3 regions of the Lysinibacillus sp. FW12 genome follow, and region 2 is predicted to be linked to each of the others. Evidence: a T-box and tRNA genes for the amino acid it is inferred to sense, from the RefSeq annotation. Region 2 holds a T-box; the other regions hold tRNA genes.
What was found. The T-box of region 2 lies ahead of leuS (leucine--tRNA ligase). A T-box ahead of a tRNA ligase gene usually reads a tRNA of that ligase, here a tRNA-Leu.
Positions count from the first base shown of each region.

Region 1: it encodes a tRNA-Leu, which carries the amino acid that the T-box ahead of leuS (leucine--tRNA ligase) is inferred to sense. The anticodon was not compared.
Region 3: it encodes a tRNA-Leu, which carries the amino acid that the T-box ahead of leuS (leucine--tRNA ligase) is inferred to sense. The anticodon was not compared.

Region 1 is NZ_CP139094.1:584,910-594,914, forward strand. Features, by position in the region: gene SJW71_RS03065 (PP2C family protein-serine/threonine phosphatase) at 1-740, shown strand, start outside; gene SJW71_RS03070 (STAS domain-containing protein) at 804-1,136, shown strand; gene rsbW (anti-sigma B factor RsbW) at 1,136-1,606, shown strand; gene sigB (RNA polymerase sigma factor SigB) at 1,584-2,369, shown strand; gene SJW71_RS03085 (Tex family protein) at 2,492-4,663, shown strand; gene SJW71_RS03090 (SprT family protein) at 4,731-5,192, shown strand; tRNA gene SJW71_RS03095 (tRNA-Asn) at 5,281-5,357, shown strand; tRNA gene SJW71_RS03100 (tRNA-Glu) at 5,359-5,430, shown strand; tRNA gene SJW71_RS03105 (tRNA-Asp) at 5,466-5,541, shown strand; tRNA gene SJW71_RS03110 (tRNA-Gln) at 5,547-5,621, shown strand; tRNA gene SJW71_RS03115 (tRNA-Lys) at 5,637-5,709, shown strand; tRNA gene SJW71_RS03120 (tRNA-Leu) at 5,778-5,863, shown strand; tRNA gene SJW71_RS03125 (tRNA-Arg) at 5,882-5,958, shown strand; tRNA gene SJW71_RS03130 (tRNA-Gly) at 5,977-6,050, shown strand; rRNA gene SJW71_RS03135 (16S ribosomal RNA) at 6,247-7,797, shown strand; rRNA gene SJW71_RS03140 (23S ribosomal RNA) at 8,104-10,005, shown strand, end outside.
Region 2 is NZ_CP139094.1:1,214,164-1,224,168, forward strand. Features, by position in the region: gene SJW71_RS06285 (SulP family inorganic anion transporter) at 1-1,577, shown strand, start outside; T-box leader at 1,643-1,853, shown strand; gene leuS (leucine--tRNA ligase) at 1,940-4,357, shown strand; gene SJW71_RS06295 (NupC/NupG family nucleoside CNT transporter) at 5,183-6,364, opposite strand; gene SJW71_RS06300 (sigma-70 family RNA polymerase sigma factor) at 6,740-7,261, shown strand; gene SJW71_RS06305 (DUF4181 domain-containing protein) at 7,248-8,192, shown strand; gene SJW71_RS06310 (permease) at 8,223-9,485, opposite strand; gene SJW71_RS06315 (response regulator transcription factor) at 9,490-10,005, opposite strand, start outside.
Region 3 is NZ_CP139094.1:3,430-13,434, reverse strand. Features, by position in the region: gene lysS (lysine--tRNA ligase) at 1-1,245, shown strand, start outside; gene SJW71_RS00090 (hypothetical protein) at 1,442-1,723, shown strand; rRNA gene SJW71_RS00085 (16S ribosomal RNA) at 2,462-4,014, shown strand; rRNA gene SJW71_RS00080 (23S ribosomal RNA) at 4,195-7,122, shown strand; rRNA gene rrf (5S ribosomal RNA) at 7,237-7,352, shown strand; tRNA gene SJW71_RS00070 (tRNA-Val) at 7,363-7,438, shown strand; tRNA gene SJW71_RS00065 (tRNA-Thr) at 7,442-7,517, shown strand; tRNA gene SJW71_RS00060 (tRNA-Lys) at 7,525-7,600, shown strand; tRNA gene SJW71_RS00055 (tRNA-Leu) at 7,618-7,702, shown strand; tRNA gene SJW71_RS00050 (tRNA-Gly) at 7,739-7,813, shown strand; tRNA gene SJW71_RS00045 (tRNA-Leu) at 7,819-7,907, shown strand; tRNA gene SJW71_RS00040 (tRNA-Arg) at 7,915-7,991, shown strand; tRNA gene SJW71_RS00035 (tRNA-Pro) at 8,002-8,078, shown strand; tRNA gene SJW71_RS00030 (tRNA-Ala) at 8,093-8,168, shown strand; rRNA gene SJW71_RS00025 (16S ribosomal RNA) at 8,312-9,863, shown strand; tRNA gene SJW71_RS00020 (tRNA-Ile) at 9,958-10,005, shown strand, end outside.

The DNA of each region.
Region 1 (10,005 bases), 630 kb from region 2:
GCTTACTGCAAAAACAAGCAGAATATGAGATGGAAATGAAAATAGCAACAAACATTCAAAATACTCAATTGAAAACACATGTACCACAGCTACAAAGTTTTGATATAGGAATGATTTCGGTTCCGATACGTAAAATGAATGGAGACTATGTCCATTTTTTTCATGACGGTGACGAATATTTAAGTGTAGCTGTAACAGATGTTGTTGGAAAGGGAGTGCCGGCGGCTTTATGTATGTCGATGGTGAAGTATGGTCTTGAAACATTGGTATATGCATATAAAGATCCCTCCTATGTTTTAGAAGTTATTAATAGGGTAATAGAAAAAGGTGTAGATGATAGTATGTTTGTTTCCATGTTTTATGGGTGCTTAGATGTACAACAAAATATCTTTGCCTACGCCTCAGCAGGTCACGAGCCAGCGTTGCATTACAGTGCTAAGGAAGATCAATTTATTTCCTTAGATGCTAAAGGTTTATTACTTGGTGTATTGCCAGAAACAACATATTCGTTTCATGAAATCGTTTTAGAAGAAAATGATTTAGTAATTATGATGACGGATGGAGTAACAGAATTTAGAGCACAGGAAAGCTTAAATTCACGAGAGGTTATTACTGCTTTAATTAAGGAGAATAAGCATTTAACAGCTCAGCAATTGTGCCAAATTCTTTATAAGGAAATAGAGAAAGTGCAGAATTTTAAACTAACTGATGATTTTACTGTAGTTATTTTAAAAAAATAGGTTTACGTTTTAATTGAACAGGGAAGAGAAAATAGTCTAACAAATATGGTGGAGGTGTGCTATATGGACGTGACAATACATTTTAAAGAAATTGATCATAAATTATTTGGTTTTGTTGAAGGTGAAATTGATACATTTACTGCTTCTGGATTACGAGAGGAATTAGAAGCTGTAAAGATAACTGAAGGGTTAGAGATTGAACTTGATTTATCAAAGGTAAATTACATGGATAGTACAGGTCTTGGGATTTTTGTTGCCTTTTATAAAAGAGCGTTACGTGAAAATGGCAAAGTAAAGCTGGTTGGTTTATCAAATAGATTACAAAGATTGTTTGAAATTACAGGACTAAGTGATTTGATGGATATCGAAACTGATAAAAAGGTGGAATTAAGATAATGAAGGAATTTGACTATATTGAAATTAGAGTTCCTGCTAAACCGCAATTTGTCAGTGTCATTCGATTAACTGTCTCGGGCTTAGCTAGTAGGATCGGTTTTAATTATGATGATATCGAAGACTTAAAAATTGCAGCAAGTGAAGCTGTAACGAATGTTGTTCACCATGCTTATAAAGAAGATGAAGAAGGCGAAATTGTCATTGGATGTGCGCTATACGACAATAAAATGGAAATGATGATTGCGGATTATGGCAATAGCTTTAATTTCGAAGAGATCAAGTCTAAGATTGGACCATATCATCCTGAAGAAAGTATTGCGGGGCTTAGAGAAGGTGGTTTAGGACTTTATTTAATGGAAACTTTGATGGATGAGGTGATGATCAATAACGATGGTGGCGTAACTGTCTTTATGACAAAGTATGTCACTAGGGAGCAGGTGGAAAAAAATGTCGAAAGAATCACTACATAAATCTTCATCCAAGGAAGATGTACTAAAGTGGATTGAATTGTACCAGTCAACGGAGGATGATGAAGCACAAACAAACTTAGTGATTCATTATCGATATCTAGTTGAATCAATAGCACGTAAATATTCGAATGGTAAATCTTACTATGATGATATTGTTCAAGTAGGGATGCTGGGTTTATTAGGTGCAATCAGACGTTTTGATCCGAATGTTGGTCGTAGTTTTGAGGCATTTGCGGTGCCAACGATAGTTGGAGAAATTAAGCGATTTTTACGTGATAAAACATGGGATGTTCACGTGCCTAGACGAATAAAAGAACTAGGACCGAGAATCAAATCAACGGTGGAGGCGCTGACAATTGAACTACAGCGCTCTCCTTCTATTAAAGATATTGCAGAACGCTTAGAGGTTGCTGAAGAAGAAGTTTTAGAAGCTATGGAAATGAGCCGTAGTTATCAAGCTCTTTCTATGGATCATTCGATAGAGTCAGATTCAGATGGTAGTACAGTCACGTTATTCGATATTTTGGGTAGAGAAGATGACGGCTACGAAATAACTGATAAACGAATGATCGTTGCTGATGCGCTAGTTGTGTTGAATGAGAGAGAAAAACAGATTATTCAGCTTACATATTTAGAGCAACTTAGTCAAAAAGAAGCTGGAGAACGATTAGGAATTTCTCAAATGCATGTATCAAGAATACAAAGAAAAGCAATAAAGAAATTACAAGAGGCTATTCTAGCGAGTGGCAGTGTTTCGCTCTAATCTATCTATCGGTTTGTTAATATGCAAAAAAATAGTCTACTCAAACAGATATGAGTAGACTATTTTTTTGCATTTTTAGTAAAGTGTAATGGTAAAATGAAAAGAAAAAGGGTAGTGATGATGTGGAACAAAAACAAATGTTACAGCTCATTGCAAAAGATGTAGCGGTCAAACCAGGGCAAGTAGATGCTGTTATAAAATTATTAGAAGAGGGAAACACGGTACCATTTATTGCGCGTTATCGTAAAGAAGTAACAGGATCTCTCGATGAAGTGCAGATTAAAGCTGTAGAGGATCGTTATCACTACATACAGCAACTTGAACAACGGAAAGAGGAGGTTATCCGTTTAATTCAGGAACAGGATAAACTTACGCCCGAATTAGAAAAGGCGATTCTTTCAGCAACAGTCTTACAGCGCGTGGAGGATTTATACAGACCGTATAAGCAAAAACGACGTACAAAGGCAACTGTTGCGAAAGAAAAAGGCTTAGAACCACTGGCAGACCTTCTATTAGCATTTAGTAATGATACATTAGAGCAATTAGCTGTTGATTTTGTAGATAATGAACAAGTTGCCAATACAGAGGAAGCTCTAATGGGAGCTCGAGATATTTTAGCAGAACGTTTTGCTGATGATGCTGCAATTCGTGAGAAAATCCGTGCGTACTCATGGAAAGATGGAGTCCTTGTAACAACTGTAAAAAATGCTGAAATCGATGAAAAAAATGTTTTTGAAATGTATTACGAGTACGAAGAGCCTGTTAGTCGTATCGTTCCACACCGTATTTTAGCCATCAACAGAGGAGAGAAAGAAGAAGTTTTAAAGGTTTCAATCCATGTACCAGTGGATCGAGTGTTAATGATTATGTGGAAGGAATGGATACCTGCCACTGGTTCATCTCCTGCTATTGCAGAAGTTAAACTAGCTATAGAAGATTCATACAAGCGTTTAATTCAGCCTTCTATTGAAAGGGAATTACGAAATGAGCTTACAGAAAAAGCGGAGGCTCAAGCTATTCACATCTTCTCTGAAAATTTACGAAATTTATTACTGCAACCACCAATGAAAGGGAAATATGTATTGGGAGTTGACCCGGCTTACCGCACAGGCTGTAAGCTAGCGGTTGTAGATGAAACTGGGAAAATGCTAGAGGTAACAGCTATTTATCCACATCCCCCTAAGCCCGATGTGGCAAAATCTAAAGCTACGGTGAAAGGTATTTTAGCTAAGTATCCAATAAGTATAATTGCAATCGGTAACGGAACAGCATCCAGAGAAACGGAACAATTTATTGCGGACGTATTAAGTGAAATTACGACCGATGTGGCTTATGTTATTGTCAATGAAGCGGGAGCGTCTGTCTACTCGGCGTCTGATATTGCACGTGCAGAATTTCCTGATTTACAGGTTGAGCAACGCAGTGCTGTTTCCATTGCACGCCGTTTGCAGGATCCTTTATCAGAGTTGGTGAAAATTGAACCAAAAGCAGTAGGGGTAGGTCAATATCAACACGATGTTTCTCAAAAAAAATTAAATGAATCGCTAACATTTATAGTAGAAACAGCTGTTAACCAAGTGGGGGTTGATGTTAACACAGCTTCCTCATCACTCTTACAATATGTTTCTGGTTTATCGAAAACAGTTGCTGAGAATATCGTGAAGATGCGAGAGGAAAATGGTCAATTTACTACACGAGCACAATTAAAGAAGATTCCAAGGCTTGGTGCTAAAACTTATGAACAAGCTATTGGATTCTTGCGTGTTCCTGAAGCAAAAAATCCATTTGATGCGACGGGAATTCACCCTGAGAGCTACAAACTTGCTGAGCAAATTTTAGCTGAGGCACAAATAGATAAAAAAGAGCTCGGAACATCCAAGGCAGAAGCAGCAATTGCAGCTTTAGATATTGACAAGTTAAGTGAAGTTCTTGGCATAGGCGTTGTGACCATTCAAGATATCGTGGATACTTTAATGAAACCAAGCCGAGACCCCCGTGACGCCTTCCCACAACCATTGCTGAAAACCGATGTGTTGAAAATGGAAGATTTAAAAATAGGGATGGAGCTCCAGGGGACAGTTCGAAATGTAGTAGATTTCGGTGCATTTGTTGATATTGGAGTGAAACAAGACGGACTTGTGCATATTTCTAAACTACAAACTAAGCGCATTAAACATCCATTAGAAGTTGTAGCTTTAGGTGATATTGTCACTGTTTGGGTTGAACAAATAGACGTAAATAAAGGGCGTATTTCTTTAACAATGCTTCCGCCTAAAAATCAAACATTAGAATAAGTAATAAATTTTTACCACACTGTCTATACTACGCAGTGTGGTATTCTTGTTGTTAGAGGTGATCATTATGAACAATGAGGAATTACAACAGCTTGTTCGTCGCTTATCCTTGGAAAGTTTTCAAAAGCCATTTCAACATCAAGCCTACTTTAACGCTAGATTACGTTCAACAGGAGGGCGGTATCTTTTACAATCCCATAATATAGAAATTAATCCTAAAGCCTTTGAGCTATATGGCGTTAAGGAAATTGAAGGTATAGTCCTGCATGAACTATGTCATTATCATTTACATATAGAAGGTAAAGGGTATCAACATCGAGATCAAGACTTTCGGGCATTATTAAAAAAAGTAAATGCACCTCGATTTTGCTCAGTTTTACAACCTCCTAAAGCATCAACTACCAAATATAGTCGTCGTTATACTTATACTTGTGTCAATTGCCAACAATTATATGTTCGAAAAATAAAAATGAATGTTGAAAAGTATTGTTGTAGCAAGTGTTTGGGGAGATTAAAACTATTAGAGTAAAAAAATAAAAAAACAGTTGACGTTTTATTAAGTTGTCCCTATAATAGTAAAAGTCGACAAGATAACGACGACAACATTACATGATTATTCCGAAGTAGCTCAGTTGGTAGTAGCACCTGACTGTTAATCAGGTTGTCGCAGGTTCGAGTCCTGCCTTCGGAGCCATGGCCCCTTGGTCAAGTGGTTAAGACACCGCCCTTTCACGGCGGTAACACGGGTTCGAATCCCGTAGGGGTCATTTTCTTTATATTATATTTTAAATTACAATAATTTGGTCCCGTGGTGTAGCGGTTAACATGCCTGCCTGTCACGCAGGAGATCGCCGGTTCGATCCCGGTCGGGACCGCCACTTATTGGGGTATAGCCAAGCGGTAAGGCAACGGATTTTGATTCCGTCATGCCTAGGTTCGAATCCTAGTACCCCAGCCATTCATTTCTTAATATGAGCCATTAGCTCAGTTGGTAGAGCATCTGACTTTTAATCAGAGGGTCGAAGGTTCGAGTCCTTCATGGCTCATCTTATTTTAAGAAAAAAGGTTGACTTTTTTGGTTATCGTAGTATAATGAGAAAGTTACTAATCGAATGCGGTCGTGGCGGAACGGCAGACGCGCTAGGTTGAGGGCCTAGTGGGGGCAACCCCGTGGAGGTTCAAGTCCTCTCGGCCGCACCAAGTCATTTAATTTTATATGCGCCCGTAGCTCAATTGGATAGAGCGTCTGACTACGGATCAGAAGGTTGTGGGTTCGACTCCTGCCGGGCGCGCCAATTTTAAACAATAAATACGCGGGTGTAGTTTAATGGTAAAACCTCAGCCTTCCAAGCTGATGTCGTGAGTTCGATTCTCATCACCCGCTCCAAAAAAGTGTTGACAACCAAATGGTTGTGTGATAACATAAAGAAGTTGTCTGAAAGACGACGTTATGAACCTTGAAAACTGAACAAGCAAAACGTAATCAATAAAGTTTTAAGTAACTAGTTTCGGCTAGTGAACAAAACAAAATTTTGGACATCAAAATTGATGCCAGCAAAACAATTTGAGCTAATCAAATTTCTTTTATGGAGAGTTTGATCCTGGCTCAGGACGAACGCTGGCGGCGTGCCTAATACATGCAAGTCGAGCGAACAGAGAAGGAGCTTGCTCCTTTGACGTTAGCGGCGGACGGGTGAGTAACACGTGGGCAACCTACCTTATAGTTTGGGATAACTCCGGGAAACCGGGGCTAATACCGAATAATCTGTTCCACCTCATGGTGGAACACTGAAAGACGGTTTCGGCTGTCGCTATAAGATGGGCCCGCGGCGCATTAGCTAGTTGGTGAGGTAACGGCTCACCAAGGCGACGATGCGTAGCCGACCTGAGAGGGTGATCGGCCACACTGGGACTGAGACACGGCCCAGACTCCTACGGGAGGCAGCAGTAGGGAATCTTCCACAATGGGCGAAAGCCTGATGGAGCAACGCCGCGTGAGTGAAGAAGGTTTTCGGATCGTAAAACTCTGTTGTAAGGGAAGAACAAGTACAGTAGTAACTGGCTGTACCTTGACGGTACCTTATTAGAAAGCCACGGCTAACTACGTGCCAGCAGCCGCGGTAATACGTAGGTGGCAAGCGTTGTCCGGAATTATTGGGCGTAAAGCGCGCGCAGGCGGTCCTTTAAGTCTGATGTGAAAGCCCACGGCTCAACCGTGGAGGGTCATTGGAAACTGGGGGACTTGAGTGCAGAAGAGGAAAGTGGAATTCCAAGTGTAGCGGTGAAATGCGTAGAGATTTGGAGGAACACCAGTGGCGAAGGCGACTTTCTGGTCTGTAACTGACGCTGAGGCGCGAAAGCGTGGGGAGCAAACAGGATTAGATACCCTGGTAGTCCACGCCGTAAACGATGAGTGCTAAGTGTTAGGGGGTTTCCGCCCCTTAGTGCTGCAGCTAACGCATTAAGCACTCCGCCTGGGGAGTACGGTCGCAAGACTGAAACTCAAAGGAATTGACGGGGGCCCGCACAAGCGGTGGAGCATGTGGTTTAATTCGAAGCAACGCGAAGAACCTTACCAGGTCTTGACATCCCGTTGACCACTGTAGAGATATAGTTTCCCCTTCGGGGCAACGGTGACAGGTGGTGCATGGTTGTCGTCAGCTCGTGTCGTGAGATGTTGGGTTAAGTCCCGCAACGAGCGCAACCCTTGATCTTAGTTGCCATCATTTAGTTGGGCACTCTAAGGTGACTGCCGGTGACAAACCGGAGGAAGGTGGGGATGACGTCAAATCATCATGCCCCTTATGACCTGGGCTACACACGTGCTACAATGGACGATACAAACGGTTGCCAACTCGCGAGAGGGAGCTAATCCGATAAAGTCGTTCTCAGTTCGGATTGTAGGCTGCAACTCGCCTACATGAAGCCGGAATCGCTAGTAATCGCGGATCAGCATGCCGCGGTGAATACGTTCCCGGGCCTTGTACACACCGCCCGTCACACCACGAGAGTTTGTAACACCCGAAGTCGGTGAGGTAACCTTTTGGAGCCAGCCGCCGAAGGTGGGATAGATGATTGGGGTGAAGTCGTAACAAGGTAGCCGTATCGGAAGGTGCGGCTGGATCACCTCCTTTCTAAGGATTATTTCGGAATACAAACCTAGGGTTTGTAAGATTACGTTTTGCGTTCAGTTTTGAAGGTTCATTCTTCCGAATGAAATACTTCAAAACTTGTTCTTTGAAAACTGGATAAAACGACATTGAAATTGTAACAAACACATTTATTTTTTAAGTTTTTTTATAGGCTTAATAACATTAGTAAGGTTTCAAGACACAAGCAGTTCTAGGAAGCAATCGAGTAAATGAAGGAGCGTACTTCAGTACGGGACTGATTGAACGAGTGAAGCTGACAACGAAATGCGATGTGTATTGAAAGCTGTAGGTTAAGTTATTAAGGGCGCACGGCGAATGCCTTGGCACTAGGAGCCGAAGAAGGACGGCACTAACACCGATATGCTTCGGGGAGCTGTAAGTGAGCTTTGATCCGGAGATTTCCGAATGGGGGAACCCACTACGTTTAATCGCGTAGTATCTTGACGTGAATACATAGCGTCTTGAAGGCAGACCCAGGGAACTGAAACATCTAAGTACCTGGAGGAAGAGAAAGAAAAATCGATTCCCTGAGTAGCGGCGAGCGAAACGGGAAGAGCCCAAACCAAGAGGCTTGCCTCTTGGGGTTGTAGGACACTCTATACGGAGTTACAAAAGAGCGAGTTAGATGAAGCGACTTGGAAAGGTCCGCCAGAGCAGGTAAAAGCCCTGTAGTCGAAAGTTCGTTCTCTCCTGAGTGGATCCTGAGTACGGCGGAACACGTGAAATTCCGTCGGAATCCGGGAGGACCATCTCCCAAGGCTAAATACTACCTAGTGACCGATAGTGAACCAGTACCGTGAGGGAAAGGTGAAAAGCACCCCGGAAGGGGAGTGAAAGAGATCCTGAAACCGTGTGCCTACAAGTAGTTAGAGCCCGTTAATGGGTGATAGCGTGCCTTTTGTAGAATGAACCGGCGAGTTACGATTACGTGCAAGGTTAAGCTTTAGAAGGCGGAGCCGCAGCGAAAGCGAGTCTGAATAGGGCGAAATAGTACGTGGTCGTAGACCCGAAACCAGGTGATCTACCCATGTCCAGGGTGAAGGTAAGGTAACACTTACTGGAGGCCCGAACCCACGCACGTTGAAAAGTGCGGGGATGAGGTGTGGGTAGCGGAGAAATTCCAATCGAACTTGGAGATAGCTGGTTCTCTCCGAAATAGCTTTAGGGCTAGCCTCGTGATGAGAATACTGGAGGTAGAGCACTGTTTGGACTAGGGGGCCATCCCGGTTTACCGAATTCAGACAAACTCCGAATGCCAGATATTTATACACGGGAGTCAGACTGCGAGTGATAAGATCCGTAGTCAAAAGGGAAACAGCCCAGACCACCAGCTAAGGTCCCAAAGTAATCGTTAAGTGGAAAAGGATGTGGCGTTGCACAGACAACCAGGATGTTGGCTTAGAAGCAGCCATCATTTAAAGAGTGCGTAATAGCTCACTGGTCGAGTGACGCTGCGCCGAAAATGTATCGGGGCTAAACGATTCACCGAAGCTGTGGATTGACATCTACGATGTCAGTGGTAGGAGAGCGTTCTAAGTGCGTTGAAGTCAGACCGGAAGGACTGGTGGAGCGCTTAGAAGTGAGAATGCCGGTATGAGTAGCGAAAGACGGGTGAGAATCCCGTCCACCGTATGACTAAGGTTTCCTGAGGAAGGCTCGTCCGCTCAGGGTTAGTCGGGACCTAAGCCGAGGCCGACAGGCGTAGGCGATGGACAACAGGTTGATATTCCTGTACCACCTCCTCACCGTTTGAGAAATGGGGGGACGCAGTAGGATAGGGTAAGCGCGCTGTTGGTTATGCGCGTCCAAGCAGTAAGGCGTGTGTGTAGGCAAATCCGCACACTGTAACGTTGAGCTGTGATGGCGAGTCCGTATGGACGAAGTTCCTGATTTCACACTGCCAAGAAAAGCCTCTATCGAGGTGAGAGGTGCCCGTACCGCAAACCGACACAGGTAGTCGAGGAGAGAATCCTAAGGTGTGCGAGAGAACTCTCGTTAAGGAACTCGGCAAAATGACCCCGTAACTTCGGGAGAAGGGGTGCTCTTGAGCGTGCAAGCGCATGAGAGCCGCAGTGAATAGGCCCAGGCGACTGTTTAGCAAAAACACAGGTCTCTGCAAAACCGTAAGGTGACGTATAGGGGCTGACGCCTGCCCGGTGCTGGAAGGTTAAGAGGAGTGGTTAGCGCAAG
Region 2 (10,005 bases):
CTGGTATCCTTATTTCGCTTTTTGGTGGATCTAAATATCAAATTGGTGGGCCCACCGGAGCGTTTGTGCCGGTATTATTAGGAATTGTCCTTACTTATGGCTATGAAGATTTATTACTTGCCGGTTTAATGGCAGGGGTTCTGCTTTGCTTAATGGGTATTTTTAAGCTGGGGTCTTTAATTAAGTTTATTCCTCGCCCTGTAACAGTTGGTTTTACTGCAGGTATAGCTGTTCTTATTTTTACAGGTCAAATTGCCAATTTTTTAGGGCTAACCAATATGGAAAGACATGAATATTTTATGGACAATATACAAGAAATCGTTAAGCAGCTAGGTACGACGAATGTTTATAGTATCTTTACGGCAATCCTTTGTTTACTAACGATTATCATCACACCAAAACTTTTTCCAAAAGTTCCTGGTGCATTAGTTGGAATTGTTGTTTCAACTCTTGTGGCAACGTTCTTCTTTTCAGGACAAGTTGCCACTATTGCAACAGCCTATGGTCAAATTCCTAATTCATTACCTCATTTTGCTTTTCCTCCTATTACGTTGGAACGCTTACAACAGCTTATTGGTCCAGCGTTTGTCATTGCAATGCTAGGAGGCATAGAATCTCTGCTATCTGCTGTCGTTGCAGACGGGATGACAAATAGTAAGCATAACAGCAACCGGGAACTTATTGGGCAAGGGATTGCCAATATCGTGACGCCATTGTTTGGAGGTATACCTGCCACGGGTGCGATTGCACGTACAGCGACCAATATTAAAACAGGCGCAGTTTCTCCTATGTCAGGTATCATCCATGGTGTGTTTGTCTTAGTCACATTATTGTTATTAGCTCCATATGCGTCACACATACCGTTAGCAAGTATGGCTCCTGTGTTAATGGTAGTAGCTTGGAATATGAGTGAACGACACCATTTTTCGCATATTGTGAAGTTAAAATCTGGAGATTCACTTGTATTATTGATTACCTTTTTATTAACTGTCTTTACTAGTCTTACATTAGCAGTCGAAGTAGGGCTAGTCTTGGCTGTGCTTTTATTTGCGAAACGGATGAGTGAAAAGCTTGTTGTCACAAAAGTATTACCCGATCATTCCCTCAAAGGGGAGAAGGTGCAGGCACATGTCGTTCACAAGCAGCATGATTGTCCGCAAATTAGCATGTATACAATTGAAGGTCCACTGTTTTTTGGTGCAGCACAAATGTTTGAACAAACGATTGAAAGCGCGTTACATCAGAAATCAAAAGTTTTGATTTTACGAATGGGGAAAGTGCCCTTTATGGATTCAACTGGTGAAGCATATTTTAGCAATATCATGGATAACTTTATAGCGCAAGGTGGTACTATTTTGTTAACTGGTGTGCAAGGTGATTTAAAGGTAGCCCTGCAGCACAATGGAATCTACGATAAAATAGGCGCGCAACATTTTTATCAGCACACAGGAGAAGCAATTACAAAAGCTATTAGCTATTTGGATGTAAATCAATGCATTGGATGTCAGCATTTTGCTTTTCATGAATGTAAGGATTTATCTAAAACTAAGGAAAAAAAGGAATTAATTGTTCAGTAATGGGTAACCTGTAAACAAAGGCTTGTGCTTTTCAATACTTTCCATTAGAATAAATGCAATATCATGTAAAGACTGTGATGAGGAATAGTAGATTTGTGGTTCTTTTTAGAGAGCTAGCGGTTGGTGAAAGCTAGTAAGAAAGCAAGTTGAACTCGCCTTCTGAGTCTGCCCGCGTGAAATATCGTGTGTCGTTTCTTCCGCGTTAAGGAAGCTTGAGCCGAGTGTAATCACTAATCTGGGTGGTACCGCGGGAGTACAAATTCTCTCGTCCCTTCTTTAAGAATGGGGCGAGTTTTTTTATTTTTTAAATATTTTGTCAATTCTGATGAAGAGCAACATGATCCATCGAAGGAGGAAAAAGAATGAGTTTTAATCATCAACAAATTGAAAAAAAGTGGCAGCAATATTGGGCTGATAATAAAACATTTAAAACTGAAAATGAAACAGCGAAGCCTAAATTTTATGCCCTAGATATGTTCCCATATCCATCTGGTGCTGGACTTCATGTAGGCCATCCAGAAGGATATACAGCTACAGATATCCTTTCACGCTTTAAACGTATGCAAGGCTACAATGTATTACACCCAATGGGCTGGGATGCATTTGGTTTACCAGCTGAGCAATATGCACTTGATACTGGTAATGATCCAGCTGAGTTTACCGCAAAAAATATTGCGACATTCAAGCGTCAAATCCAAGAGCTAGGCTTTAGCTATGATTGGGATCGCGAAATTAACACAACGGACCCTAACTATTATAAATGGACACAATGGATTTTTATCCAACTTTATAAAAAAGGTTTAGCTTATGTCGATGAAGTGGCTGTGAACTGGTGTCCAGCACTTGGTACTGTATTGGCGAATGAAGAGGTAATTGATGGGAAATCAGAACGTGGAGGGCATCCAGTAGAACGTCGACCAATGAAACAATGGATGCTAAAAATTACGGCATATGCAGACCGTTTAATTGATGACTTAGAGGAAGTAGATTGGCCAGAGTCTATTAAAGATATGCAACGTAACTGGATTGGTCGTTCAGAAGGGGCAGAAGTAACATTTGATATTGATGGTACAGATCAAAACTTCACGGTATTTACAACACGTCCTGATACATTATTTGGTGCTACATACTGTGTGCTTGCACCTGAACATAAATTAGTAGAACAGATTACTACTGCTGAACAACGCCAAGCTGTCGAGGATTATTTAGAAAAGGTCAAAATGAAATCTGACCTTGAGCGTACAGATTTAGCGAAAGAGAAAACAGGTGTATTTACAGGAGCCTATGCAGTGAATCCGATTAACGGTAAAAAAGTTCCGATTTGGATTGCTGATTATGTACTAGTGTCTTACGGTACAGGTGCTATTATGGCGGTTCCAGCCCATGATGAACGAGACTATGAATTTGCAACAGCGTTCGGCTTAGACATTGTTCCTGTCCTTGAAGGCGGAGACATCAGCAAAGAAGCATTTACTGGTGATGGTCCACATATTAACTCGGACTTCCTAAATGGTTTAAACAAAGTAGATGGCATCGCGAAAGCAATCGAATGGTTAGAGCAAAAAGGCGTAGGGGAGAAGAAAATCTCTTATCGTCTACGTGACTGGTTATTCTCTCGTCAACGTTACTGGGGTGAACCGATTCCAATGATTCATTGGGAAGATGGCACGATCACACCTGTTCCAGAAGAGGAACTACCATTAATGCTTCCGAAAACAGATAATATCCGTCCATCGGGTACTGGTGAATCACCATTGGCAAATATTGCAGAATGGGTGAATGTTGTAGATCCAGAGACAGGCAAAAAAGGCCGTCGTGAAACAAATACAATGCCACAGTGGGCAGGCTCTAGCTGGTACTTCTTACGCTATATCGATCCTACAAATACAGAAGCGATTGCTGATCCAGAATTACTAAAACGCTGGTTACCAGTTGATATTTATATTGGTGGGGCTGAGCATGCTGTACTACATTTACTATACGCTCGCTTCTGGCATAAAGTGTTATATGATTTAGGTGTTGTTCATACGAAAGAGCCGTTCCAAAAATTATTTAACCAAGGTATGATTCTTGGTGAAGGTAATGAAAAAATGTCTAAATCTAAAGGGAATGTTGTAAACCCAGATGAAATCATCGATTCGCATGGGGCAGATACATTACGTTTATATGAAATGTTTATGGGACCACTTGAGGCTTCTGTTGCATGGTCTACAAATGGCTTAGACGGCGCACGACGCTTCTTAGACCGTATCTGGCGTCTATTTGTCAATGAAGAGGATGGAACAATCTCTGCTAAAATTCAAGTATCTAACGATCAAACACTTGAAAAAGCTTATCACCAAACAGTGAAAAAAGTGACAGAGGATTATGAAGGCATCCGCTTTAATACAGCTATTTCACAAATGATGGTATTTATCAACGATTGCTATAAAGTTGATGTGATCCCAACAGCCTATGCGGAAGGTTTTGTTAAAATGCTAGCACCAATCGCTCCACATATTGCTGAAGAATTATGGCAGCTATTAGGTAATGAAGGAACAATTTCTTATGCGCAATGGCCAACGTATGATGAAGCTAAGCTTGTGGATGATGAAGTAGAAGTAGCAGTGCAAGTTGCGGGTAAAGTACGTGCTAAAATCGTCGTAGCAAAAGATGCTTCAAAAGAGGACATCGAAAAAGTGGCATTGGCTGATGAAAAAGTACAAGAATATATGGCAGGAAAGAGCTTAGTAAAAGTCATCGTTATTCCAGGCAAACTTGTCAATATTGTCGTTAAATAAAGAGACATAAATTAAAATGTGCATTACTAAAACATAGTTATCAATACCTAAATAAAAAAATAAATCAAAGGACAAAACATATTTAATATGACTAATATGTTTTGTCCTTTTTAAATTAGTATAACGAAATACTAAAAAATCCTTCAGGTTCGGTCCATCCTTCTCATTTATAACGATTAACGGAATTCTTTTAACACTTTTGTATTTTTTAAATGGACAGGTACAGTAAATCCAGATCCTTTCTGGATAGGTTCTCAATGTTAATTATTAGAAAAGGAGAATAGTTTTGTTATCTATAGTTCCTATTATTCTTTTTGGTATTTCACTTGCCCTTTGTATTGTACTATTTCTTAGAATGAATCGAATCAAAGAACGTAAAGAGAAATTACCTCTAATAATTCTATTTAGTTTCACTCTACTTAGTTTTTTAGTGCTATTGTATTCTGCGCTTTATCATTAAATAACATCGTTAAATTTTTTGAAGTGAAGGAATGGATAGATCCCATTCAAGAGCAGAATTACTTGAATCAGTCTATTATTCAGAACGATGAAAAACTGAAAGAACACTCATCTGTTTAAGAGTTAAAACAAATGAGTGTTCTTTTTTAATTTGATAAGTGTTGGGCATGAACGCCTTTTAATTGGAAAAAGCGGTCATATTCAGTCATTCTTAGCACCTAACTTTCTTTTCATCCTTTCTTGTCTACATCTTGCAAATGTCGTTGTTTTGATGTGCAACCCATAGCGATTACGAAGATACAATACAGAAAAACTGCACCCAACTAACCGAGTCGAGTGCAGTTCAAAAATAGTCCCATATTCAGTTTAAATAATCAATCCAACAATAATAGCTGTTAGGATACTTACAAGTGTAGCGCCGTACAACAACTTTAAGCCAAATCGTGCAACAACATTACCTTGTCTTTCGTTCAACCCTTTCACTGCCCCGGAAATAATACCAATGGATGAAAAGTTGGCAAAGGATACAAGGAATACAGAAATAATGCCCAGTGTACGTTCACTCATGGACGCTGAGACGTCACCAAGATTGATCATGGCAACGAATTCATTCGTTACTAATTTAGTTGCCATAATGCCGCCAGCAGAAACAGCATCTTTCCATGGGATCCCCATTAAGAAGGCGATTGGTGCAAAGATATAGCCTAATATTTCTTGGAAAGAGATGCCGATAATCATATCAAATAGTGAATTGATTAAATCCATTAAAGCTACGAAACCAATAAGCATGGCACCAACAATGATGGCTACTTTAAAGCCATCCATAATATATTCTCCAATCATTTGGAAGAAGGCTTGCTTATGCTCATCTTCAATCGTTAAGATATCTTCCTTTTCATCTACAGTATAAGGATTAATGATGGAAACAATGATGAAGCCCCCAAATAGATTCAGGACTATGGCCGTTACAACATATTTAGGCTCAATCATTGTCATGTAGGCTCCAACAACTGACATCGAAACGGTAGACATAGCTGATGCACATAAAGTATACATACGATGAGGGGCAATCTTATCTAATTGTTTTTTGACCGTTATGAATACTTCGGATTGTCCTACCATAGCAGAAGCAACGGCATTATAGGACTCTAATTTTCCCATACCACTGACTTTGCTTAAAAATAATCCTATCCATTTCATAAATAAGGGAAGTATTCTAAAGTGTTGTAAAATCCCGATCAAGACTGAAATAAAGATAATCGGTAATAATACTGTTAAAAAGAATGGTGATTCTCCTTCATTTGCTAAACCACCAAAAACAAATGATATACCTGCATTGGCATATGATAATAAATGATCAAATACTTTTGTGATTCCTTTGATTAGAACATAACCAACTGTTGTATTGAGTAGTAAAGCTGCCAATAAAAATTGGATGATTAACATAATAACTATATATTTATATTTTATTTCTTTTTTGTTTTTACTCATTAAAAAAGCTAATGCAAAAACAAGTAACAATCCACACAAGGATATTAAGTACCTCATCATTTCCTCCATATTTATATATAATATTTTTTGCCATGATGTTCCAATTTCAAAAGAACAGCTTAAGATCTAATTAGTCAGACGTCAGACAAACAATCTCACTATAACAGTTTTTTTGCTAGTTATTCAATAGAAAAAAGAAAAAAAGTATGCTTCTTGGCATACGAATACGATAAATACAGTGTATAACCGACATATTCCAAATAAAATCATTAAAATCAACGATGAAAAAAATGCTTGTTACAATGCTTTTTTATTGTGTGGAGTTTTTGAAAAATTATGTCCATCGTAAAAACGTAGCGGTTATTTTCTTTTTTTGAAACCAATAAGCAATGGATTACGACTATAGGGTGAATGTGTATAGGAGGTGTTTGGGTGAGTGAGCATTTAGCAGCCATTATGGAAGAGCACGGTGAATATTGCTTACGAGTGGCTTATCTATATGTAAAGGACTGGTCGATTGCTGAAGAAATTGTTCAGGATGTATTTTTCGCGTATTATCGTCAGCAGAATCGTTTTGAACAAAGATCCTCCCTAAAGACGTATTTAGTCAAAATTACCGTACATAAAAGTCATGATTATCTACGAAGTTGGAAAAATAAACGACATCTATTGATGGAAAAAATACATATGGGTGCAAGTAAACGTACTCCGGAAAAGGAATTAGTAGTTAAGGATGAGCGATCAACATTAAAGTGTGCTTTATTTGAGTTACCAATTACTTATCGAGAGGTAGCTATCCTTTATTATTATCAGGAATTAAAGATCAGGGAAATGGCAGATATTCTTGCATGTACAGAAAATACGATTAAAACTAGATTGCACCGAGCAAGAAAAATGTTACAGGAAAGATTAGAGAAAAGTGAGTGGGAGGTGTTAGTAGATGACAACTTTTAAAGAGAAGTTGGATCAAGAACTTGGCGAAGCACCACGATTTACGCAATCATTACAGCAGGATATTCTACAGCGAGTACAGCAAGAAAAAAAGGTAACAAAACGCTGGTCATATCCACTGATTTTTATAGGTGCGATACTCATACTACTTTTGTTAGTAGAGATGGGGCCATTAGGACAGATGGAGCAAACTCGTCAAGCTTCAATTGTTACCATGGCACAGCAAGAAACAGTAAAAAAATATACGATGATTTCAAATTCAGATGAGGAGACCTTTCTAGCGGGAAGACCTGGGTGGACGATTGGCCAAAAAGTATATAAACAAATTCCCGAAAAGGAATTATTACAGCAGCTATTACAGCAGGCCACAGTAACACAGAAATATGAAGAGAACCAATTTTTATTTCGTACCATACAGGATGTTTGGGCACAGTTTGAAAATGACCAGATCATTAAGTTGAAGATGTTCATAGGTGAGGAAAGTATTCTAATAGAAGATCATGACCATAAATCATTTTATAAAGTTAATAATAGAGAACTGACAAAGGCTTATGAAAACCTCACTCTCAAAGATCAAGCTAAATTTGGAATGAAAGGTTATGTTGTTTTTCTAGTCCTTCTACTAGCTATTCATATGCTTGTCGAAAAAATAATGAGGAAAAGGTTCAACATTCCAAAGGGGTATGTTTCTAGAGGCCATCGACGTGCTGTATGGACTCTTAAAGCTTTGAATATCGTCATGCTCATTTTATTTATGGTAAAAGGGTGGATTTTATATACCGTCATCATTGGAGGATACTTAACTGTTATTCTTTTTAGTTCCATTTTTATAGACTACTGCTACGGTCGAGAGGAAAAAAGACATTATCTTTCTATCAGTTTAGCTATTGTCAGTCTCCTATTACTTAGCCTATTTATTTTTTATATCAGCTAATTGAAGACAAAAGCCTGAACCCGAAAAAATCTAGTGTTCAGGCTTTTTTTCTTTAGTTTCAGTTTGTAGCATTAATTGATAGATACACGAAATCATAAAGCTAGCAGCTAATCCATATAGCATGTTAAAGTTTAGACCTACACCTAATCCGATAATCATGGAAAGCAGTAGAACCAGCCAGCTATGTTGATGAATGCTACGATTAGTAAATAACAGAATTAACATAAACGGTAGCATTGAAATGTGTAAGAAGGCGAAAGAATAGATAACACCTAAAATAGTTAAATCAATAGATAAGAAAAAAATTAATATAATAACCATTAGACAAATCAAATAAAAGTAGTAAGGTCTTTTCTTCACAAAAAATCGTTTCGTTGCCCGCATGTCTACTAGTAAGGTCGTTACAACAGCTAATAGAACAATAACAAGGAAGGCAAAAGTTAGAAAGCCTGGTTGTACTTCATATAAAAATGTGAAAATCAGAACTTGAAACTGGCCAAAGGAGCCACCATATAAAGCAATCATTAAGATGGCTGTGAATGACAGTGTTAATAACGCTAAGATCACACCTGATGAAAGTAGACTACGACGCACTTTTTTTGGCTTAATAAATGCAATTAAATACCAAGTCGATTTATCAAAGAGAACTTGTCCTAAAACAGCTAGTTGAATTATAACAAAAAAGAGTAGGATCTCACTATTTTTAAAATAAAATAAATACGGGTGGTATAAGCGAATTCCTTCATATACAGTACTTGCGCCATTTTGTACGAAGTAATAAATGGGAATAAAAATAAGTAAAGAAAAAAGAGCAATAATAAATAAAATTTCGAGCCATAGTATACTTTTCACTGACATGATCCGATCAAGAAGTAACATGATAATTAAAAATAAAAAAAGTGTAATAGGCACAGGGATATTTAACATAATTTCAGATAATACACTGATGCTTATTAATTGAATTAGCCATAGTTCAATGCCTGTCAGAAGATAAAATAGCCGTATCACTTTTAAATTCATGCCACTTAATTTTTGCTGTATCGTAAAAAGTAAAAAACTTTGTGTATGTTGATGTTGCGTGTAATCACTCTTATTTAACAATGAGCCGAGTACAATAAACGAAATAGCCGTTGCTAATGTATAACAAATACCTGCCATAAAGCCAAAAGAAATAAGGGCTGAGGGTGAGGACAATAATAAGTTCCCATGAATCCATCTAGCTAAAAGAATGATAACACCTGCCGCAGTGCTTAAACTTGCAAATGGTACGAGCAATGGAATTTTCTTTAGCATACAATCAATTACCTTTACTTATTTTAGATGATTTATATTGTCGTGGTGATTGGTTATATTTTTTCTTAAAGGCGACACTAAAATAGTGTTGGCTATTAAAACCACAGCTCTCTGCAATTGTAGACATACTTGCATCCAGATTATCATTTATTTTCTTCACAGCCATTTCTAGTCGATAATTGTTTATATACTCATTAATTCCGACGGACTGCTCCTCCAAAAATTTACGGCTTAAATAGCTAGGGTTCAAATGAATCTTTTCTGCAATTATATTTAAACTCAGTTTTTCATAATAGTTTTCATGAATATAGGAAAGTGCGCTTTGGATTGCATCATGGTTAGAGCTCCACACTTTATATTTCTCCACGATAGCATTTAATTCGCTAGCAATAACTGGTTTTGTAAGATAATCCTTTACCCCGATACGCAATGCTTGTTGGGCATATTCAAAGGTCTGATAAGCAGTTACCATAATGATATCAACTTCATAAAGCTCCTTTAGTTCCTTACTTAAAGTGAT
Region 3 (10,005 bases), 1.2 Mb from region 2:
TTAGCAGGACAAATCCAAATTTATGTTCGCCAAGATCATGTAGGTGAAGAAGCATATGAGTTGTTTAAACAGGCTGACTTAGGGGATATCGTAGGTGTACGTGGAAATGTATTCCGTACGCAAGTTGGAGAGCTTTCAGTAAAAGCTGAGGACTTCACATTCCTTACAAAAGCTTTACGTCCTATGCCGGAGAAATTCCACGGCTTACAGGATGTTGAGCAACGTTATCGCCAACGTTATTTAGATCTAATGACAAATGAAGATAGCAAAAAAACGTTTATCACTCGTTCTAAAATTATCCGTGCAATCCGAAATTATTTAGATAACGCTGGATATTTAGAAGTAGAAACACCAATGCTTCATACAATTGCTGGTGGCGCAGCTGCTCGTCCATTTATTACGCATCATAATGCACTTGATATGGAATTATATATGCGAATCGCCATCGAATTGCATTTAAAACGTTTAATAGTTGGTGGTTTAGAAAAGGTTTACGAAATTGGTCGTGTGTTCCGTAACGAAGGAATCTCTACACGTCACAATCCAGAGTTTACAATGATTGAGCTATATGAAGCATATGCTGATTATCAAGATATCATGTCTCTAACTGAAAACCTTATTGCACATGTTGCTCAAGAAGTGCTTGGTACAACAACGGTTCAATATGGAGAAGATGAGATCAACCTTGCAGTAGGCTGGAAACGAGTTCATATGGTAGACGCTGTAAAAGAGGCAACTGGTGTGGACTTCTGGCAGCCAATGACAAAAGAACAAGCTCAAACACTTGCTAAAGAGCATGGAGTAGAAGTAAAAGATGTTCATGAAGTAGGTCATATTATCAATGAATTCTTTGAACAAAAGGTAGAAGAGACACTTGTACAACCTACATTTGTATATGGCCACCCAGTAGAAATCTCTCCTCTAGCGAAGAAAAATCCAGAGGACGAGCGTTTCACAGATCGCTTTGAGTTATTTATCGTTCGTCGTGAGCATGCAAATGCCTTCACAGAGCTAAATGATCCTATCGACCAACGCCAACGTTTTGAAGCACAATTAGCAGAAAAAGCGGCAGGTAACGATGAGGCACATGAAATGGACAATGATTTCATTGAAGCGTTGGAATACGGTATGCCTCCAACAGGTGGTTTAGGAATCGGTATTGACCGTTTAATTATGCTCCTTACAAATTCACCATCAATTCGTGACGTATTATTGTTCCCAACAATGCGCCATATTACAAAGTAGTTGGTTTTTTTCATAGAGCAATAAAACAAAAGAAATAAATAAAGAGGAGAATTCACGGGATAAGTGGGTTCTCTTTTTTTATGCTTTGAAAAAAATTAAGTTGTTTAAAGGTTGATTAAATTTAGGTTATACTTTTATAGTTCTATGTTTTTTAAATTACTAAGTAAAAAAAGAAGTATTTTATTGGGGGCTTATAATGAATTACAAAATTATTAACAAACAAGTGTTTGAACAGGCACAATTACGATCAGTTTCTGATGTTCCATTTACTGAAGAAGAACTTGAGCATGGTATGAAATTAGTAGTGGCTAAGAAAGACGAAAACCTTACATTATATTTAGTGGAGATAGACGGTCAGAAGAAATTCGACGTGCGTTGGGATGATTCGTCGGAAATTTTCAGTGGCTGGTATTCCGCTTGGGATAATTTCTTATGGTGCTTAAATATAGTTGATCCTCAAAGTGACGATTTAAAATAGGACATAATAGAAATAAGCGCTAAAGTGTAGTAAAAGCACTTTAGCGCTTATTTTCGATACGGTACATATAAAACGTGTACATGTAAATACGTTGTTGCCTTGAATGAAAAAAGTTTGTATGAAATGAACGACACAATAACATTTGCTCTATCGAAAGCCTTTAGTTTTCTAGAGGTTTTCTTATATAGTAAACTGTAATGCACTTTTGATTTGAAAAATAGTAGGATAAAATGTTGTGATTTGAAAGAAAGAGATGTATAGTAAAACAAATAATTAAGTGGGCAAAGGAGAATATATAATTTCCGTATTCTCGTAAATGCGTAAAATAGCTTATTAATTCGTTATTTTTAAATAAAGTAGATTTTGTTTAAAAAAACACTTGCGATGTCTAAGTTAACATGATAAATTATTACTTGTCGTTAAGACGATGCAAGAAACAACATCAAAGAAATTTAGATGAAAAAGATGTTGACTTACGAAAATGATTATGATATAGTTTAAGAGTTGTCTCTTCGGACTTAAAAACTTTTTAAAAAAGATGTTGACAACGAAAAACGAAATATGTTATAATTTAAAAGTTGCTGTCGATGAGATGGTTAACAAAATGAACCTTGAAAACTGAACAAGCAAAACGTAATCAATAAAGTTTTAAGTAACTAGTTTCGGCTAGTGAACAAAACAAAATTTTGGACATCAAAATTGATGCCAGCAAAACAATTTGAGCTAATCAAATTTCTTTTTATGGAGAGTTTGATCCTGGCTCAGGACGAACGCTGGCGGCGTGCCTAATACATGCAAGTCGAGCGAACAGAGAAGGAGCTTGCTCCTTTGACGTTAGCGGCGGACGGGTGAGTAACACGTGGGCAACCTACCTTATAGTTTGGGATAACTCCGGGAAACCGGGGCTAATACCGAATAATCTGTTCCACCTCATGGTGGAACACTGAAAGACGGCATCTCGCTGTCGCTATAAGATGGGCCCGCGGCGCATTAGCTAGTTGGTGAGGTAACGGCTCACCAAGGCGACGATGCGTAGCCGACCTGAGAGGGTGATCGGCCACACTGGGACTGAGACACGGCCCAGACTCCTACGGGAGGCAGCAGTAGGGAATCTTCCACAATGGGCGAAAGCCTGATGGAGCAACGCCGCGTGAGTGAAGAAGGTTTTCGGATCGTAAAACTCTGTTGTAAGGGAAGAACAAGTACAGTAGTAACTGGCTGTACCTTGACGGTACCTTATTAGAAAGCCACGGCTAACTACGTGCCAGCAGCCGCGGTAATACGTAGGTGGCAAGCGTTGTCCGGAATTATTGGGCGTAAAGCGCGCGCAGGCGGTCCTTTAAGTCTGATGTGAAAGCCCACGGCTCAACCGTGGAGGGTCATTGGAAACTGGGGGACTTGAGTGCAGAAGAGGAAAGTGGAATTCCAAGTGTAGCGGTGAAATGCGTAGAGATTTGGAGGAACACCAGTGGCGAAGGCGACTTTCTGGTCTGTAACTGACGCTGAGGCGCGAAAGCGTGGGGAGCAAACAGGATTAGATACCCTGGTAGTCCACGCCGTAAACGATGAGTGCTAAGTGTTAGGGGGTTTCCGCCCCTTAGTGCTGCAGCTAACGCATTAAGCACTCCGCCTGGGGAGTACGGTCGCAAGACTGAAACTCAAAGGAATTGACGGGGGCCCGCACAAGCGGTGGAGCATGTGGTTTAATTCGAAGCAACGCGAAGAACCTTACCAGGTCTTGACATCCCGTTGACCACTGTAGAGATATAGTTTCCCCTTCGGGGGCAACGGTGACAGGTGGTGCATGGTTGTCGTCAGCTCGTGTCGTGAGATGTTGGGTTAAGTCCCGCAACGAGCGCAACCCTTGATCTTAGTTGCCATCATTTAGTTGGGCACTCTAAGGTGACTGCCGGTGACAAACCGGAGGAAGGTGGGGATGACGTCAAATCATCATGCCCCTTATGACCTGGGCTACACACGTGCTACAATGGACGATACAAACGGTTGCCAACTCGCGAGAGGGAGCTAATCCGATAAAGTCGTTCTCAGTTCGGATTGTAGGCTGCAACTCGCCTACATGAAGCCGGAATCGCTAGTAATCGCGGATCAGCATGCCGCGGTGAATACGTTCCCGGGCCTTGTACACACCGCCCGTCACACCACGAGAGTTTGTAACACCCGAAGTCGGTGAGGTAACCTTTTGGAGCCAGCCGCCGAAGGTGGGATAGATGATTGGGGTGAAGTCGTAACAAGGTAGCCGTATCGGAAGGTGCGGCTGGATCACCTCCTTTCTAAGGATTATTTCGGAATACAAACCTTGGGTTTGTAAGATTACGTTTTGCGTTCAGTTTTGAAGGTTCATTCTTCCGAATGAAATACTTCAAAACTTGTTCTTTGAAAACTGGATAAAACGACATTGAAATTGTAACAAACACATTTATTTTTTAAGTTTTTTATAGGCTTAATAACTTGGTTAAGTTATTAAGGGCGCACGGCGAATGCCTTGGCACTAGGAGCCGAAGAAGGACGGCACTAACACCGATATGCTTCGGGGAGCTGTAAGTGAGCTTTGATCCGGAGATTTCCGAATGGGGGAACCCACTACGTTTAATCGCGTAGTATCTTGACGTGAATACATAGCGTCTTGAAGGCAGACCCAGGGAACTGAAACATCTAAGTACCTGGAGGAAGAGAAAGAAAAATCGATTCCCTGAGTAGCGGCGAGCGAAACGGGAAGAGCCCAAACCAAGAGGCTTGCCTCTTGGGGTTGTAGGACACTCTATACGGAGTTACAAAAGAGCGAGTTAGATGAAGCGACTTGGAAAGGTCCGCCAGAGCAGGTAAAAGCCCTGTAGTCGAAAGTTCGTTCTCTCCTGAGTGGATCCTGAGTACGGCGGAACACGTGAAATTCCGTCGGAATCCGGGAGGACCATCTCCCAAGGCTAAATACTACCTAGTGACCGATAGTGAACCAGTACCGTGAGGGAAAGGTGAAAAGCACCCCGGAAGGGGAGTGAAAGAGATCCTGAAACCGTGTGCCTACAAGTAGTTAGAGCCCGTTAATGGGTGATAGCGTGCCTTTTGTAGAATGAACCGGCGAGTTACGATTACGTGCAAGGTTAAGCTTTAGAAGGCGGAGCCGCAGCGAAAGCGAGTCTGAATAGGGCGAAATAGTACGTGGTCGTAGACCCGAAACCAGGTGATCTACCCATGTCCAGGGTGAAGGTAAGGTAACACTTACTGGAGGCCCGAACCCACGCACGTTGAAAAGTGCGGGGATGAGGTGTGGGTAGCGGAGAAATTCCAATCGAACTTGGAGATAGCTGGTTCTCTCCGAAATAGCTTTAGGGCTAGCCTCGTGATGAGAATACTGGAGGTAGAGCACTGTTTGGACTAGGGGGCCATCCCGGTTTACCGAATTCAGACAAACTCCGAATGCCAGATATTTATACACGGGAGTCAGACTGCGAGTGATAAGATCCGTAGTCAAAAGGGAAACAGCCCAGACCACCAGCTAAGGTCCCAAAGTAATCGTTAAGTGGAAAAGGATGTGGCGTTGCACAGACAACCAGGATGTTGGCTTAGAAGCAGCCATCATTTAAAGAGTGCGTAATAGCTCACTGGTCGAGTGACGCTGCGCCGAAAATGTATCGGGGCTAAACGATTCACCGAAGCTGTGGATTGACATCTACGATGTCAGTGGTAGGAGAGCGTTCTAAGTGCGTTGAAGTCAGACCGGAAGGACTGGTGGAGCGCTTAGAAGTGAGAATGCCGGTATGAGTAGCGAAAGACGGGTGAGAATCCCGTCCACCGTATGACTAAGGTTTCCTGAGGAAGGCTCGTCCGCTCAGGGTTAGTCGGGACCTAAGCCGAGGCCGACAGGCGTAGGCGATGGACAACAGGTTGATATTCCTGTACCACCTCCTCACCGTTTGAGAAATGGGGGGACGCAGTAGGATAGGGTAAGCGCGCTGTTGGTTATGCGCGTCCAAGCAGTAAGGCGTGTGTGTAGGCAAATCCGCACACTGTAACGTTGAGCTGTGATGGCGAGTCCGTATGGACGAAGTTCCTGATTTCACACTGCCAAGAAAAGCCTCTATCGAGGTGAGAGGTGCCCGTACCGCAAACCGACACAGGTAGTCGAGGAGAGAATCCTAAGGTGTGCGAGAGAACTCTCGTTAAGGAACTCGGCAAAATGACCCCGTAACTTCGGGAGAAGGGGTGCTCTTGAGCGTGCAAGCGCATGAGAGCCGCAGTGAATAGGCCCAGGCGACTGTTTAGCAAAAACACAGGTCTCTGCAAAACCGTAAGGTGACGTATAGGGGCTGACGCCTGCCCGGTGCTGGAAGGTTAAGAGGAGTGGTTAGCGCAAGCGAAGCTGCGAATTGAAGCCCCAGTAAACGGCGGCCGTAACTATAACGGTCCTAAGGTAGCGAAATTCCTTGTCGGGTAAGTTCCGACCCGCACGAAAGGCGTAACGATCTGGGCACTGTCTCAACGAGAGACTCGGTGAAATTATAGTACCTGTGAAGATGCAGGTTACCCGCGACAGGACGGAAAGACCCCGTGGAGCTTTACTGTAGCCTGATATTGAATTTTGGTACAACTTGTACAGGATAGGTAGGAGCCAGAGATCTCGGAGCGCCAGCTTCGAAGGAGGCGTCGGTGGGATACTACCCTGGTTGTATTGAAATTCTAACCCATGCCCCTTAGCGGGGCAGGAGACAGTGTCAGGCGGACAGTTTGACTGGGGCGGTCGCCTCCTAAAAGGTAACGGAGGCGCCCAAAGGTTCCCTCAGAATGGTTGGAAATCATTCGTAGAGTGTAAAGGCACAAGGGAGCTTGACTGCGAGACCTACAAGTCGAGCAGGGTCGAAAGACGGGCTTAGTGATCCGGTGGTTCCGCATGGAAGGGCCATCGCTCAACGGATAAAAGCTACCCCGGGGATAACAGGCTTATCTCCCCCAAGAGTCCACATCGACGGGGAGGTTTGGCACCTCGATGTCGGCTCATCGCATCCTGGGGCTGTAGTCGGTCCCAAGGGTTGGGCTGTTCGCCCATTAAAGCGGTACGCGAGCTGGGTTCAGAACGTCGTGAGACAGTTCGGTCCCTATCCGTCGTGGGCGTAGGAAATTTGAGAGGAGCTGTCCTTAGTACGAGAGGACCGGGATGGACACACCGCTGGTGTACCAGTTGTCTTGCCAAAGGCATCGCTGGGTAGCTATGTGTGGACGGGATAAGTGCTGAAAGCATCTAAGCATGAAGCCCCCCTCAAGATGAGATTTCCCATTACGCAAGTAAGTAAGATCCCTCAAAGACGATGAGGTAGATAGGTTCGAGGTGGAAGTGTGGTGACACATGGAGCTGACGAATACTAATCGATCGAGGACTTAACCAAATTGTTTGAAGCAGTCAATGCACCGTTTATCCAGTTTTGAAAGAACAAGAAAGTTTTAAAAAAAGCTTGTATTTATAACGAAATATGTTATAATAAATCTTGTCTTTTAAAAAGTCTAGTGATGATGGCAAAGAGGTCACACCCGTTCCCATACCGAACACGGAAGTTAAGCTCTTTAGCGCCGATGGTAGTTGGGGGCTTCCCCCTGCGAGAGTAGGACGTCGCTAGGCATAATACCCAGGAGGATTAGCTCAGCTGGGAGAGCACCTGCCTTACAAGCAGGGGGTCGGCGGTTCGAGCCCGTCATCCTCCACCATATGCCGGTTTAGCTCAGCAGGTAGAGCAACTGACTTGTAATCAGTAGGTCGTGGGTTCGATTCCTATAGCCGGCACCATTTTTTCGAGCCATTAGCTCAGTTGGTAGAGCATCTGACTTTTAATCAGAGGGTCGAAGGTTCGAGTCCTTCATGGCTCACCATTTTGAAATAATAATAAGCGGGTGTGGCGGAATTGGCAGACGCACTAGACTTAGGATCTAGCGCCGCAAGGCGTGGGGGTTCGACTCCCTTCACCCGCACCATTATTTTCATTGCCAGATAAAAAAACTTATGCACATGCGGAAGTAGTTCAGTGGTAGAACACCACCTTGCCAAGGTGGGGGTCGCGAGTTCGAACCTCGTCTTCCGCTCCAAATGTGCCGGGGTGGCGGAACTGGCAGACGCACAGGACTTAAAATCCTGCGGTAGGTGACTACCGTACCGGTTCGATTCCGGTCCTCGGCACCATTATTATGCGCCCGTAGCTCAATTGGATAGAGCGTCTGACTACGGATCAGAAGGTTATGGGTTCGACTCCTGTCGGGCGCGCCAAAAGAACGAACGGGAAGTAGCTCAGCTTGGTAGAGCACTTGGTTTGGGACCAAGGGGTCGCAGGTTCGAATCCTGTCTTCCCGACCATTTCCTAAATTTATGGGGCCTTAGCTCAGCTGGGAGAGCGCCTGCCTTGCACGCAGGAGGTCAGCGGTTCGATCCCGCTAGGCTCCACCAATTCAATTAAATGAACCTTGAAAACTGAACAAGCAAAACGTAATCAATAAAGTTTTAAGTAACTAGTTTCGGCTAGTGAACGAAACAAAATTTTGGACATCAAAATTGATGCCAGCAAAACAATTTGAGCTAATCAAATTTCTTTTATGGAGAGTTTGATCCTGGCTCAGGACGAACGCTGGCGGCGTGCCTAATACATGCAAGTCGAGCGAACAGAGAAGGAGCTTGCTCCTTTGACGTTAGCGGCGGACGGGTGAGTAACACGTGGGCAACCTACCTTATAGTTTGGGATAACTCCGGGAAACCGGGGCTAATACCGAATAATCTGTTCCACCTCATGGTGGAACACTGAAAGACGGTTTCGGCTGTCGCTATAAGATGGGCCCGCGGCGCATTAGCTAGTTGGTGAGGTAACGGCTCACCAAGGCGACGATGCGTAGCCGACCTGAGAGGGTGATCGGCCACACTGGGACTGAGACACGGCCCAGACTCCTACGGGAGGCAGCAGTAGGGAATCTTCCACAATGGGCGAAAGCCTGATGGAGCAACGCCGCGTGAGTGAAGAAGGTTTTCGGATCGTAAAACTCTGTTGTAAGGGAAGAACAAGTACAGTAGTAACTGGCTGTACCTTGACGGTACCTTATTAGAAAGCCACGGCTAACTACGTGCCAGCAGCCGCGGTAATACGTAGGTGGCAAGCGTTGTCCGGAATTATTGGGCGTAAAGCGCGCGCAGGCGGTCCTTTAAGTCTGATGTGAAAGCCCACGGCTCAACCGTGGAGGGTCATTGGAAACTGGGGGACTTGAGTGCAGAAGAGGAAAGTGGAATTCCAAGTGTAGCGGTGAAATGCGTAGAGATTTGGAGGAACACCAGTGGCGAAGGCGACTTTCTGGTCTGTAACTGACGCTGAGGCGCGAAAGCGTGGGGAGCAAACAGGATTAGATACCCTGGTAGTCCACGCCGTAAACGATGAGTGCTAAGTGTTAGGGGGTTTCCGCCCCTTAGTGCTGCAGCTAACGCATTAAGCACTCCGCCTGGGGAGTACGGTCGCAAGACTGAAACTCAAAGGAATTGACGGGGGCCCGCACAAGCGGTGGAGCATGTGGTTTAATTCGAAGCAACGCGAAGAACCTTACCAGGTCTTGACATCCCGTTGACCACTGTAGAGATATAGTTTCCCCTTCGGGGGCAACGGTGACAGGTGGTGCATGGTTGTCGTCAGCTCGTGTCGTGAGATGTTGGGTTAAGTCCCGCAACGAGCGCAACCCTTGATCTTAGTTGCCATCATTTAGTTGGGCACTCTAAGGTGACTGCCGGTGACAAACCGGAGGAAGGTGGGGATGACGTCAAATCATCATGCCCCTTATGACCTGGGCTACACACGTGCTACAATGGACGATACAAACGGTTGCCAACTCGCGAGAGGGAGCTAATCCGATAAAGTCGTTCTCAGTTCGGATTGTAGGCTGCAACTCGCCTACATGAAGCCGGAATCGCTAGTAATCGCGGATCAGCATGCCGCGGTGAATACGTTCCCGGGCCTTGTACACACCGCCCGTCACACCACGAGAGTTTGTAACACCCGAAGTCGGTGAGGTAACCTTTTGGAGCCAGCCGCCGAAGGTGGGATAGATGATTGGGGTGAAGTCGTAACAAGGTAGCCGTATCGGAAGGTGCGGCTGGATCACCTCCTTTCTAAGGATTATTTCGGAATACAAACCTTGGGTTTGTAAGATTACGTTTTGCGTTCAGTTTTGAAGGTTTATGAAATATTATAAAACTTCCAAGAGGGCCTATAGCTCAGCTGGTTAGAGCGCACGCCTGATAAGCGTGAGGT